DNA from 2 places in the Clostridium sp. DJ247 genome. Region 1 is predicted to be linked to the other one. Evidence: riboswitches for the same ligand, from Rfam matches in the RefSeq annotation. Region 1 holds a riboswitch; the other holds the start of a gene.
The links. A riboswitch is a leader RNA that binds a small molecule or an ion and turns the genes downstream of it on or off. The one in region 1 is predicted to bind lysine.

Region 1 (7,711 bases):
TTATTAAAAAACGAAAGATTTGATATGGTAATAACAGATGTTGAAATGCCAGTAATGGATGGTTTTGAGCTCACTAAAAAGATTAGAATGGATAGTGAATTATCAGAGATTCCTGTTATACTAGTAACATCTCTTAAGTCAATGGAACACAAGGAACGAGGGATAGATGTAGGAGCAAGTGCATATATTGTAAAAAGTGATTTTCAACAAAGTAATCTTTTAGAAATTATAAAAAGATTAATATAAAAATTTTATGTAGGAGTGTAAAATATGATTAAAGTACTTATAGTTGATGATTCTCCTACTATTCGGGAATTAATGACCTATATATTAAATTCCGATGAAAATATTGAAGTAATTGGAGTGGCTAATAGTGGAGAAGAGGCAATTAAGTTTATAGAAAGAAGCAAACCTGATATTATAACTATGGATATAAATATGTCTGGAATGAATGGATTTGAGGCAACTAGAAGGATAATGGAAACAAATCCTGTACCTATTATAGTGGTAACTGGACTGTTTGATTCCCAAGATGTGAGTAAAACTTTTCAAGCTATAGATGCAGGAGCTGTTTCAGTTATAGAAAAACCAATAGGAGTAGCAGATGTTAATTTTCAACAAGTATCTCAAAATATTATTAATATGGTTAAACTCATGTCAGAAGTAAAAGTTATAAAGCGTAAAGTGGCTCATAAAAACATTCAATCTAGTGTATTAAACGACATTAGGGTAAGGAATACTTCGCCTAGTATAAAAATAGCTGTTATAGGAGTATCTACAGGGGGTCCTCCTGTGCTTCAAACTATATTCTCTAAACTTCCTGAGAATATTAAAGTACCTATACTTGTGGTGCAGCATATAACCCCTGGGTTTTTAAATGGCCTTGTGGAATGGCTTTCTCAAACTACAAAGTATCCTATACATATAGCCAAACAAGGAGAAAAAGCACTATCAGGGCATATCTATTTTGCACCTGATGGATTTCATATGGAAGTTATAGGCAATGGACAGATATTTTTAAGTGATAACGAAAAAGAAAATGGATTGAAACCTTCAGTTTCATATCTATTTAGATCTGTTGCTAAATATTATGGAGAAAATTCTATAGGAATTCTTCTTACAGGAATGGGGAAAGACGGTGTGGAAGAGTTAAAGCTATTAAAGAATAAAGGCGCAATTACAGTAGCACAAAATAGAGAAACTTCTATAATTTATGGTATGCCTGGAGAAGCAGTAAAGATAGATGCAGCTACCTATGTTCTCTCACCTGAAAAAATTGCAGAGTTGTTAGGAAAAGTATAAAGTATAAATACGGTTCTTATTTATGCATAAGGAGGATAAACATGATCCAAAACACAGAAATATTAGTTGTTGAAGATAGCTTAACTCAAGCTGAACAACTTAGATTTATTCTTGAAAAGATAGATTACAAAGTAGTAATTGTAAATGATGGATTACAAGCTTTAGAATATATTAATAACCATATGCCTGATTTAGTGATAACAGATATACTTATGCCAAAGATGGATGGTTATGAATTATGTGAGAAAATAAAGGAAAATAGCAAATTAAAGCATATTCCAGTAATACTGTTAACATCACTATCAGATCCAGGAGATGTTATAAAAGGGCTTAAGGTTAAAGCTGATAACTTTATTACAAAACCATATAAGGAAAGTTTTCTTCTTTCACGTATTCATCATATGCTTATAAACATAGAATTAAGGAAAAATAAAATAAGTGAAATGGGTATTGAAGTATTTTTTGAAGGAGAGAGGCATTTTATTAATTCGGAGAGAATACAAATAATAGATTTACTTCTTTCTACCTTTGAAAATGCTGTGCAAAAAACTAAAGAGCTTGAAGATGCAAATAATGAACTTAAAAGAGCAGTTGATATTATAAAAAAACTTGAAAAAAACTACAGAGCAATTCTTGAAAGTAACACAGATGCTTTACTAGTAATCAATGATCATAAGGAAGTGTTATATCTTAACCCTGCAGCAAGTAAGTTACTGGGTGAAGAATACAAGCAATTAATATATAATATTGTTGATTTTGACGAAATTGAAAACCTCACTAAGGAAGTTACAATAACATATGTAGATAGAGCACCCGTTATTGGAGAAATGTGTATTACAGAGACGGATTGGGAAGGTAGAGATGCTTATCTTTTGTCTATTAGAGATATTACTGAAAAAGTAAGGTTGCTTGAAAAATTAAAAACCCAGTCTGTTACAGATGAGCTTACAGCATTGTACAATAGAAGAGGATTCTTTAATTTAGTAGAACACAAAATTAGTTTTGCAAAACGTAATAAAAGAGAAATGTTATTATTTTTTATAGATCTTGATGGATTAAAATGTATTAATGATACCCTATCCCATGATGAAGGAGATCGTGCCTTAATTGGTACATCAAATATTTTAAAAAATACTTTTAGTGAAAATGACGTAGTAGCTAGGATAGGTGGAGATGAATTTGCTGTTTTATCTATAGGTGTGGGTGAACATGATGCTAAAGAACTTGTAAATAAGCTAATAAATAATCAGAGGAAATTTAATGAAAAAAATAACTATCCTTTCAAGGTATCTATGAGTGTAGGAGTTGCATATTTTGATCCTGAAAACCCTGTAAGTATTAGAGAACTAGTTACAAAGGCAGATAAGCTAATGTATGAATGTAAGAAAAATAATAGAAATAATAGAACACAACAACAGTATGCCTATTAGATGTAGGCATAAGTAAAGCACTATACATTGGTTAACTTTAGATTTATAAGTCTTAATATAAGAATAATAATAGCATTTGTAATATAATAAATAAAATAGTATCTTGTATAAAAAAATAATTGACTATAACAATGTAATTTGGTAAACTAGTTAATATGTTAATAGAGATTAATAAGTGAATATGCGTATAAACAATGTGGTACAGAGGCCGCGGTTGTCATAAGTAATGTATATTTATTCGTTAAATATACATGAAAGGGTCATCCGCCGAAATATATAGGTTTTGTAAGCTTATATATTGGGACTATGCTTAATAAGTATAGTACTGTCTTTAGAAGATTGCCCAATTTTCTAAAGGAGTGCTTATCACGTTGGGGCAAAAGGTGATGTTTAAATATAACAGTCATGAGTACCTTTTGCTCATGGCTGTTTTTGTTTTGTTAAAGGAAAAGTTATTTAATGATTATAATTTTAGGAGGCATTATATATGTGTTTATTTGAAGGATCAGGAGTAGCTTTAATCACTCCATATAAAGATAACGGAATAGATTATGATAAATTAGGTGAATTAATAGATTGGCAAATAGAAAATAATACAGACTCTATAATAATTTGTGGAACTACAGGTGAAGCTTCAACAATGACCGATGAAGAAAGAAAGAGAACTATAGAGTTTGCAGTTAAAAGAGTAAATAAAAGAATACCTGTTATAGCTGGAACAGGAAGCAACAATACTGCTTATTCAATAGAATTGAGTAAGTATGCAGAAGAAGTAGGAGCAGATGGATTACTTTTAGTTACGCCATATTACAATAAAAGTACACAAAGAGGAGTTATAGAGCATTTTAAAGCTATAGCTAATAGTGTAAAATTACCTATTATTCTTTATAATGTTCCAGGAAGAACGGGACTAAATTTACTTCCTAAAACTGTATTTGAGTTATCAAAAATTGAAAATATAAAAGCTGTAAAAGAAGCAAGTGGGGATATAAGTCTGGTAGCTGAAATCGCTAGATTATGTGGCGAAGATTTTTATATTTACAGTGGAAACGATGATATGACAGTTCCAGTGTTATCCCTTGGTGGTAAAGGGGTAATATCAGTAGTTGCAAACATATTACCTAAAGATACTCATAATATGGTTAAAGAGTATCTAGCTGGTAATGTTAAAGAAGCAAGAAAGTTACAGCTTAAAATGAATGGATTAATAAACACACTATTCATAGAAACTAATCCAATTCCAGTTAAAACTGCAATGAATCTTATGGGTATGAATGTTGGACAACTTAGGTTGCCACTAATTGATATGAGTGAAGATAATGCGAAGATATTAATGGATTCTATGAAAGAATATGGCATTGTATTAAGCGAATAGAATAGGTATAATATTACAAAAAACATATAAGACGAACTGTACTTAGTATAAACTAAATTATGAATCATAGAGGATTTTCATAGTAAAATATATTAAAATACTTATATATTTATATTTAATATAGTTAAATATAAAAAGTGTGATAACAGATATAGAATATATGCTGTTATCACACTTTTCCATGCTTAATTCGTAAGTAAATAATGATTGTGGATAAATTGCTGTTTGTATAATTTTTATAATATTATGAATTAAATTTAAAAATGTAGTAAATATAATATAAAAAACATTTACATGGCAAACAAACTACTGTAAAATGTTCGTCGGTAAAAAACAGTTGATTTTTATTTAAAGACAGTATAATATATAACATAGCGAAACATATATTGGATTTTTAAATTATAAAATCTTGAACAATATAAATTATAAGATTAGATCTTAACTAGGGCAAATCTACCAGTGGTAACAATACATTTTGGATTTTATAATATTTATTAATAATTTTATGATTAATTTACAAAGTACAATGGGGGGCTAAGAATGAATAATATAATTGTAGCAAAGTTTGGAGGAAGTTCATTAGCAAGTAGTGAACAATTTAGAAAGGTAAAAGCAATAGTTCTTGATGATGAAAAAAGAAGGTATGTTGTACCTTCAGCACCAGGTAAGAGATTTAGCAAGGATTATAAAATTACAGATCTTCTGTATTTATGTCATGCACATGCTCAAAATGGTATATCTATTGAAGATGTTTTTAAACATATAGAGGAAAGATACGTTGAATTAGCGAGAGAATTAGAGGTTAGAATAGATATAAAGCAACATTTAGATGAGGTAAAAAAGAAAATTGAACAGGGAGCTTCTGCAGATTATACAGCTAGTCGTGGAGAATACTTAAACGGACTTATACTAGCGGATTACTTAGGATATGAGTTTGTAGATGCAGCAGAGGTTATACGATTTAAAAAGCACTCAATCCTAGATTTAGAAGCTACACAAGAGGCTATGAAAGAAAGGTTGGCAGGAGTAGAAAGAGCAGTTGTACCAGGGTTCTATGGAGCATTAGCTGATGGAACTATAAAAACTTTTTCAAGAGGAGGCTCGGATGTAACTGGAGCTATACTTGCTAGATGTTTAGAAGTAGAACTTTATGAAAATTGGACTGACGTTTCAGGTTTCTTAATGGCAGATCCTAACATCGTAGAAAATCCTAAGCCTATAGAAGTAGTAACTTATACAGAGCTTAGAGAACTTTCTTATATGGGAGCAAAAGTACTTCATGAAGAAAGTATATTTCCAATTAGAGATTTAGGTATTCCTATAAATATAAAGAATACTAATAGACCAGAGGATAAGGGAACACTAATTGTAGATGATAAAGAACCTATAAGCTATAGTGGAACTATTACAGGTATAGCTGGTAAGAAAGGTTTTACAGTTATAGCAATACATAAAATGCTAATGAACCAAGAACAAGGATTCTGTAGAAAGCTACTTGCCATATTAGAAGGCAATGGAGTATCCTTTGAAAATATGCCTGCAGGTATAGACTCTGTTTCTTTAGTAATCGAGGATGCTCAACTTGAAGATAAATTAGATAGCGTATTAGAACAAATTAAAGCTCAGTGCCAACCAGATTCTTTAGAGGTTTATCCTAATATGGCACTAATAGCTACAGTGGGAAGAGGAATGAATAGAACTAAGGGTACATCATCAAAAATATTTAGAGGACTGGCTGAAGGTGATGTTAACATCAGAATGATAAATCAAGGTTCTAGTGAAATAAATGTAATTGTTGGTGTTGAAAATGATGATTTCGAAAAAGCACTAAGATCTATATACAAAGCATTTGCAAATTAATTTCCTATATAATAAAAGGGGGTAGAATTTATGGAAAAAGTTAAAATTGCATTATTGGGTTTAGGAAACGTTGGTAAGGGTGTTTGGAATATACTGAATGCTAATAAAGAAGCTATAATGAAGAGAGCAGGATATGATATAGAAATAGCAAAGATATTGGTAAGGGATATAAATAAAAATAGAAGTGTAGATGTGCCAGAGGAACTTTTAACTACGAATGCAGATGAAATATTCGAAGATGATAGTATAAAGATTGTAGTAGAAGTTATAGGTGGATTAGAGCCTGCTAAGGAATATATTTTAAACGCTATAAGCAAGAAAAAACATGTAGTAACTGCTAACAAACTTCTTATTGCAACTAACGGACAGCAAATTTTCAAAGAGGCTGAAAATAAAGGTGTTATAGTAAATTTTGAAGCTAGTGTTGCTGGAGGAATACCTGTAATCCACGGTATAAATGAAAGCTTGACAGCTAATAAAATAGAAGAAGTTATAGGTATAATTAATGGAACTACAAATTATATCCTTACTAAAATGACTTTAGAGGGTATGAGCTTCGAAGCAGCGCTAAAAGAAGCACAGGAAAAAGGTTATGCAGAAGCAGATCCAACTTCAGATGTAGAAGGATATGATGCAGTTTATAAGCTAGCTATTTTAACTACACTGGCATTTGAAACTGAAGTGGATGTAAGCAATATATACAGAGAAGGAATAACTAAAATACAATCTGTAGACATACAATACGCTAAAGAACTTGGATATGTTATAAAACTTTTAGCTATTGTTAAAGAAGTAGATGGAAAACTAGAACTTAGAGTACATCCTACAATGATTCCAGCAATTCATCCATTAGCAAATGTTAATGACTCATTTAATGCTATATTTATTAAAGGAAATGCTGTAGGAGACTTAATGCTTTATGGAAGAGGCGCAGGAGAACTTCCTACAGGTAGTGCTGTGGTTGGAGATATCATATCTGTTTTAAGAAATGATAGAGATGGAATAAATGTTATACCTAAACATTATACTGATATAGCTGTTTCTAGTATGGATGATGTTAATGCAGAGTATTACTTAAGAATCACAGTAAAAAATGTACCTGGTGTTTTAGGTAAAATTACTACAATATTTGGTGAGAATGAAGTTAGTATATTATCTTTTATACAAAAGCCTGAGAAAAAAGATCTTGTATCTATAGTTTTTGTTACTCATGATACTAGAGAAGGCAATGTTAATAAAGCTTTAGAGCAAATCAGAAACTTAGAAGTAGTAAATAAAGTTGAAAATGTAATTAGAATTGAGAATTTAAGCTAAAAAGTTTTAATAGAGTAAGGTATATTAAATATAGTTAATAAAAAGTCTATGATATAAGTATTTATACCATAGACTTTTTACATTATTTTAAATTTACTACTAACTATATAGGGCTCCTAAGCAGAGTTTATTAAAATACTATTGAAAGATTCCAAATTTAGCGAAAAATGCAAGAAAAGAAAAAAAGTCATTATAAAATTTAATTGGTAAATTGTTTATACCAATGCGTATATGATTATAATGTTAACATAACTAAATTTTTATAAGAGAGGTAAAATAAAATTATGAAAAAATTAAATATAGACTTAGAATTACTTGTACAGTCATTTTCTTTTAATGATTATGATTTAGGCAAGGAATACCTAGACACACATACAGGAGATATTATTAACATTCCCAGTGAATTAAACGGTGTAGTTCAAGGTGAAAA
Region 2 (7,711 bases), on a different contig from region 1:
CTTATAACCACTGCCCATAATTCATGCAAAAATTCCTTCCATGAAACAGCATTAAATTTCTCACTATTGATTTCATCTGTTATTTGTCCATAGTAATTATTTAAATCATCTATATCTGATAACTCTTCTTTTGCTAGTTTTAAGGTATCTAATAATCCTAGTGCTAGATTTTTATTAAATATAGGTGTAGTTAAGTACTCCTTTAAAGACTGATTAGTAAGCCACAAATATCCAACTAAGTTTCCGCTATCTACTGTAGATATATATCTAGGATAAAGTGGCTGTTTTGTTTTAGTGTCATACCAATTATAATAATGCCCGCTATATTTCTCTAAGGATTCCATGTTATTAATTATAGTATCAATTCTTTCCACTAACTCTAAAATACCTATATAACCTAGGTCAAAGGCTACCAAGTTAGAAGTAATACCCATACCCATATTAGTAGGAGAAGTTCTAGTTGCAATACCATTGCTAGGATCTTCTTGATAGTTATCTGGTGCAAGCCAATTATTTTCTTGTGCTACAAAATCCTCAAAATATGCCCAAGTCTTCCTACATAATCTTCTTAGCAGCGTTTTCTGTTCACTGTCTATGTCTTCTTTCACATCTTTTATATGTCTGCTTATGTTATAAGCAATCCATGGACTTAAAAACCATATTACACAAGATGGAAGCATTAGTATCACAGTCTCTTCAGAATTTCTTAGAGCCATAAATATTATAAATACACTTATTAAGCTGCCAATCCACATAGAGGCTAAAAAATCTTTTAATTTTCGCCCTGAATTTGCTTCTACATCTGCCGCTGTTTGCCATTGCAAGAGATGTTTTTTACTAATAAATAATCGATACAAAGTTCTGACAATAGCATCAAGCATCAGATATGCTTGATAAGGTAAAAAACAAAATATTAAAAAAAACTGTTCAACAGCAATCTTCCAGCTGCTAATTTTTCCCGATAAACTTATTCCTCTGATTGGTGATACTACAATTTCCGATACGTCAAAAAATATGGGACACAGTAATGCAATAAAGGCAACTATAAGCCATTCATCTGGGTTTTCAAATATAATCAATGATACTATTACTAAGATTATAATAGATGGCGCTAAAAGACTTCTTCTCATGTTATCTACTATTTTCCACTTAGATAAACTATTCAATGGGCTCTTTCTAAATAACCAAGGAAGTAATTGCCAATCTCCCCTAACCCATCTGTGTAGTCTTTTTGAACTTGAATTATAATAAGCTGGGTATCCATCCACTAATTCAATATCTGTAACTAATGCAGCTCTAGTATATGATCCTTCTAGTAGATCATGACTTAATACTGAATTTTCAGGAATTTCATCCTTAAGTATACTAATAAATACATCTACATCATATATTCCTTTACCTGTAAAAATACCCTCATCAAATAAATCTTCGTATACATCGGATACAGCACTAGTATATAAATCCATTCCTGTTTCTCCAGAAAATATTCTAGAGAATAAAGTTTTATTAGCGCTTAAGCTTCCTACACTGACTCTTGGCTGCATTAGTCCATGCCCTCTAATCACCTTTTTCTTTGCGTTATCTACATAAGGTCTGTTTAGTACATGAGCCATAGCACCAACTAATTTTTTTGCACTATCCCTTGGCAGCTGTGTATCTGCATCTAAAGTTATAATATATTTAACTTTAGATAAATTATTTATATCTCCACTAATTACATTGTAACTTGTATCTTTGTCTCCTCTAATTAGATTATTGAACTCAACAAGCTTACCCCTCTTTCTTTCCCAGCCAAGCCAAATACCTTCTTTAGAATTATATTGTCTATATCTATTGAAGAAATAAAATATATCCTCTCCACTACTGCTATACTTTTCATTTAATTTTTTTACTAAACCTAGGGCTGTTTTCACTATGGTGTCATCTTCTTCCTCATGTTCTTTATCACTATCTTTAAAATCTCCCAATAACGCGAAATACAAATTTTCTTCTTTGTTTGCTAAATAATAAACCTCTAAATCATTTATCAGATTCTTAACTCTTAATTCTGCATCTAATAGTGTAGGTATTATAACTATGGTGCTGAACTCCTCTGGAATTCTACCTTTAAATTCAATCTTTGGAATATACCTAGGTTTCACAATTTTACTTATATTCCAATTAAAGGTAGATACAATTATTTCACTACAAGGTATTAAAATAATTAATGCTGCTATAATATATTTCCATATTACAGGAGCTGTATCATAGTAGAAACTTATGCTTACTATTGCTGCAGTTAAAACTATTGTTCCTAAAAGTATACTCCCTATATAAAAGCTAACATTTTTACTTCTAGCTTTACTGTCTATAGTATTTATTCCAGCTTCATCAAACTTTATCTTATTTTTTAAACACTGTACTCCATAGTCAACAATATAATATCCCACATGTTTCTTATATTCTTCTAAGCTATGGTTATTCATAGCATCTTCTGCACATTCAATAGCTTTTTTTGCTATAAAAGATTCTGGCATATTTATCTTTCTAGATAGTCTTTCTATATAATGTCTGTAATAATCCCTAGATTGAAAATCCATTTCTTCATATATATGTAGTGGATCTTTTCTTAAGATATTTTCTACATAACTTAATTTTTCAAAGCTATCCCTCCAATTTATAGCCTCAACTTCTCTAATACTGTTAATTGAGTTTCCTATAGATGCTTGGTATGATATTTCTTTCTGATGTTCCACAATAATTATTTTTTCTGCACTAGTTTCTTGACTATCTAATAGTTCATCTATCCACTTATAAACTATAGGATTTTCTACTCCATTATCTCTTATTACTTTCAATAACCTTTCAATAAGCTTAGGAGTAAAAGTTATTTGCTCTGCAGATAGTTTTTTAATTTCATCCTCTATTTTTTCATTAATGGAAGCATCTATAATTCTTTCTGCGATGCTGTCTCCTTTTTTTCTTTCCTTTTGAATAAAGACTATCCTATCTGTTATTTTACTTATATTTTGTATTAGCGCTATTTTAATCATTGCAGGAAGGGCCCATAATTCCCCACTTGTAAGCACAGTATTACTCTGGTATGAATTTATAAAAGTTTCTATAGTTTCTTCATCAATTTTACCATCAGTGTGTGCTACCAATTGTACAGCTAAATAATATACTCTTGGATAACACTTCATGCTACCTTTACTTATGACAGGAAGCTTCTTATAATACTCCTCTGGCATGTTGTGTCTTATATCCTTATACTCCTTTTGGATTAAATAAAGATTATCTAGAAGCCAATCCGCAGCTTGAATAACTTCATTTTTATTTTTAGCTTCTATATCTAGGTAGTCATAACCATCAAGTATTTTTCTGTAACTGGAATCTAAACTTTTTATTAACATCCTCCTGCAATTTGTTCTTTTAGTTACCTTAGAATAATTAGATATCTCAATAGCATGCTTTTTGAGTTCCTCCTTATTTATTTTTAAGCTTGGAACTTCCTCCATTATGTTTTCTTCATCTCTTTCGTTTCTATTAGGTATTATATAGACAGCCGCTATCAATATAATTAGTGCCAATAATATAATATAAAGCATAAAAATCCATCCTTTCATGTAAAAAGAATTCGTGCTTAGATTATTATTCCCACTATAAAGGAAAATATAAATATTAATATAATAAAAATACGCTGTGCAGAAAACTCTACACAGCGTATTTTTATTATATTAATATTTCATTTTCTATAACTTCTTCAAAAGTCTGTCTTCTACAGATTAAAGTGGCTTTTCCTTCTTTCACCATAGCTACAGCAGCTTTAGGTATCTTATTATAGTTGTTTGACATAGAGTATCCATATGCTCCTGTAGCTAGTACTGCTAATATATCTCCACTTTTAGCTTCTGGTAATTGCACATCCGTTAATAAAATATCTCCAGATTCGCAACACTTTCCTGATATAGTGACAACCTCTCTAGAGTTGTCCTCAACTTTGTTAGCTATAATACATTCATATTCAGCATTATATAATGCTGGTCTTATGTTATCAGTCATACCACCATCTACAGATACATATTTTCTAACATCTGGAATATCTTTTATAGACCCTACAGTATATAGAGTAATTCCAGCATTACCAACTATAGATCTTCCTGGTTCTATAGCAAGTGAAGGCAATTTTATATTAAGTTCTTTCGCTACTACTTCAGCTTTATCTAGTATAATTTTACAAAAATCTTCTAGCTTTTTAGGCGAATCCCCTTCTTTGTAATATATACCAAAGCCTCCACCTAAATCCAATTCTTTTACATCATATCCTGTTTCATCTTTAATACTTTTTACTATAGAAAGCATTATTTCTACTTCATCTTCATAAGGCTGAGTTTCAAATATTTGAGATCCTATATGGCAATGAAGTCCCATTAGTTCAATATTTGTCAGTTCTAAGGCTTTTTTTACTGCATCTGTAGTATTATTATTTAACACAGTAAATCCAAACTTCGAATCTATTTGACCTGTTTTTATATAGTCATGAGTATGAGCTTCTATACCAGGTGTTATTCTAAGTAATATTTTTTGTTTAATACCCTTTTCTTTTGCAATAGCATTTATCTTTTCTATTTCATAAAAATTATCTACTACAAATCTTCCTACTTGAAGATTTATTCCCATCTCCATTTCATCTAGAGTTTTATTATTACCATGAAAATATACTTTATCCATTGGGAAACCACTTTTCCAAGCTGTATATAGTTCTCCTCCTGAAACAACATCAAGGCATAAACCTTCGTCATTGATAACTTGGCACATAGCTAAAGTTAAAAATGCTTTTCCTGCATACGCAACTCTGTTAACACCCTCTTCTACTCTAAAAGCCTTATAATATCTTCTACATTGATCTCTTATTAATTCTTCGTCCATTACATACAGTGGTGTTCCAAATTCCTTTGCTAAATCTACTGTGCTTACTCCCCCTACATACAGGGTATTATTTTTAATTTCCATACTTCCGGTTGTTCTCATGCTAGATTTCCTCCTTAAAAAATACTATAGATTGAATTCATTGGCTACTATATTTATTGCTTTTAATTTATCTTCCTGTTTAATGGCACAGGTAATTCTAATTTCAGAAGTAGTAACCATTTTTACCTGTATTTCATTTTCACTAAACAGCTTAAACATTCTTGCTGCCACCCCTGAAGTAGTTTTCATTCCAATTCCTACTATTGAAAACTTTGTTATATCTTCATCAATAGCTATTTGCTCTGTATCTTTACAATATTTTTTTACAATTTGTAGACCTTCATTTAAATCAATTTTTGGAATAGTAAAGGATAAATTAACTTTATTATTTATTGGTGCTGTTTGGCTAATCATATCTATATTAATTCTCTTACTTGCAACACTTTCGAATAAATTTGAAAGTGTGTTTATGTTATTCGGAATATCCTTTATTGTTATAGCTACATCTTCATCGCTTGTTGCTAACCCTGTTACTGGTTTACCTTCCATATTCATATTATCTACCCCCCTAATAACGGTTCCTTTAGTATCACTATTACTTAATCCAACATATATTGGTATGTTATATTTTTGTGCAAGTTCAATAGATCTGGAATGCATTACCTGTGCTCCAAGACTTGATAACTCTAACATTTCTTCATAATCTATTTGTTCTAACTTTTTTGCTTCTTTATATTTTCGTGGATCAACGCTATATATTCCATCAACATCTGTATATATTTCACACACCCCATGAAGATTTACAGCTATAGCAACAGCCGTAGTATCAGAGCCACCTCTTCCTAAAGTTGTAATGTTTCCTTCATGGTTAATTCCTTGAAAACCAGCCACTATAACAATTTTCCCTTCACTTAAACTCTTCTTTATATTTTTTCCATCTATGCTTTCGATTAATGATTTACCATATTGTCCAGTAGTTTTTATTCCAATTTGGTATGCTGTATAGCTTACTGCGTCGTGACCTAAGCTCTTAATAGCCATAGCCAGTAATGCACTTGATATCATTTCTCCAGTAGATAGAAGGGCATCTAACTCTCTTTTATCAGGATTGTCAGTAATTTTATTAGCCATATCTATCAAATCATCCGTAGTATCTCCCATAGCAGAAACTACAACTACAATACTATCTCCTGCAAGCTTCCTTTTTATAACAGTATCAGCTACCATTTTTATTTTATCTATATTTCCAACAGAACTTCCACCATATTTTTGGACTATAACTGCCATAATATCACTCCTAAAAATTTCATATATTTAGAAACATATTCTTATAAAACATAAGTGCAGCAAAGGAACACCTCTGCTGCACAAAAAATTACATACGCAACGTCGTGTACCTTTGTAGCTCTCCACCTTCGTTAATAATTCAAATAAATCAGTAACGAAACTTCTCTTTATAATTTAAGAAAAGCAAGCACTCATTATAAAATCAAAGATTTTATATATGTACTTAAGTGACAACCTTACATATATTATATGCAAAGCCAGACAGTAGTTTCGCCAAACTACTCTCTTCGGCTATAATTCCTTTCCTTGCTCCTCACAGTCCGCCGACTAAAAACAAGTACTATTAATTACAGCACCTCTACCCTAGGTAGTATCCTCTATTAAATTATTTTTAGTTTATCATAAATGCATAGTCATTTCAACATTTATTTATAGATAACCGCAGCTTAAATTTAACTTATACGTAGGGATATATTACTAATGTTGAAGTCACATTTAAATATTTTTTTATTAGTCTAGTGAAAATTTGAGAAAAAATCTTAGAACTTTAGATATGTTTGAGCATAGCGAGTTTATCAAAGTTCTTAGATTTTTCTCAAATTTGAACTTTAGACTAATTAAAAATATTTAACGTGACGAAACATGGTAATATATCCCGGAGTATAAGTTAAATTTCGGGCGCGTTTATTTATATTCAGCACTCTTATGCTCTATAAAATTCGCTAAAAGATTTTAGTGAGTATACATAATCCTTAACTCCGCATAGCTCCCTAATAGAGTGCATAGACAGAATAGCCATTCCCATATCAACTGAATTTATATTTACATGACTAGAAGATATAGGCCCAATAGTAGATCCCCCTCTTTCATCAGAACGATTTACAAAGATTTGTACCGGAACTCCCGCTCTTTCACAGATACTCCTATATATAGCACTAGAAACACTGTCAGAAGTATAACTTTGACTTGCACTTACTTTAATTATTGGTCCCTTATTAATTATAGGTCTATTAACAGGATCACTCTTTTCTCCATAGTTCGGGTGAAGGGCATGACCTAGATCAGCAGAAATCATAAATGAGTTAGATATTGCTCTATAATAATCCTCTTTGTTAGTACTTTCACTTAAAATAATTCGCTCCAGTGTGCTTGATAAGAAAGGTGAATCCGCTCCTTGTTTTGTAGTACTTCCAACTTCTTCGTTATCAAAGCATACCATGACATTAGTACTTTCTGCAGCTTCAGCTCCAACTAAAGCCTTTATTCCTGAATATACTATTGATAAGTCATCTAGTCTTCCACTTGATATAAACTCATCATTAAGTCCCATGATACTTCCTTTTTCAAATTCATATAGAAACAGATCAAAATCTAGTATGTCACTCTCTTCCACATATAGTTCTTGTGCTATAGTTTTAATTAAATATTTTCCTTTTTCAAAGTTTTCGTTTACTAATGAGAGTAACGGTAGTAT

Region 2: it holds a riboswitch for lysine, as region 1 does, so the genes downstream of both, HGI79_RS05240 (aspartate kinase) here and dapA (4-hydroxy-tetrahydrodipicolinate synthase) in region 1, are expected to answer to the same signal.

The regions. Positions count from the first base shown of each region.
Region 1 covers NZ_JABAIW010000035.1:7,121-14,831, forward strand. The annotation lists gene HGI79_RS14295 (response regulator) at 1-246, shown strand, start outside; gene cheB (chemotaxis-specific protein-glutamate methyltransferase CheB) at 271-1,302, shown strand; gene HGI79_RS14305 (diguanylate cyclase) at 1,344-2,732, shown strand; lysine riboswitch at 2,927-3,104, shown strand; gene dapA (4-hydroxy-tetrahydrodipicolinate synthase) at 3,220-4,107, shown strand; gene HGI79_RS14315 (aspartate kinase) at 4,648-5,967, shown strand; gene HGI79_RS14320 (homoserine dehydrogenase) at 5,998-7,281, shown strand; gene HGI79_RS14325 (UPF0158 family protein) at 7,566-7,711, shown strand, end outside.
Region 2 covers NZ_JABAIW010000008.1:70,111-77,821, forward strand. The annotation lists gene HGI79_RS05230 (GH36-type glycosyl hydrolase domain-containing protein) at 1-3,587, opposite strand, end outside; gene lysA (diaminopimelate decarboxylase) at 3,712-5,010, opposite strand; gene HGI79_RS05240 (aspartate kinase) at 5,035-6,237, opposite strand; lysine riboswitch at 6,411-6,606, opposite strand; gene HGI79_RS05245 (M18 family aminopeptidase) at 6,941-7,711, opposite strand, start outside.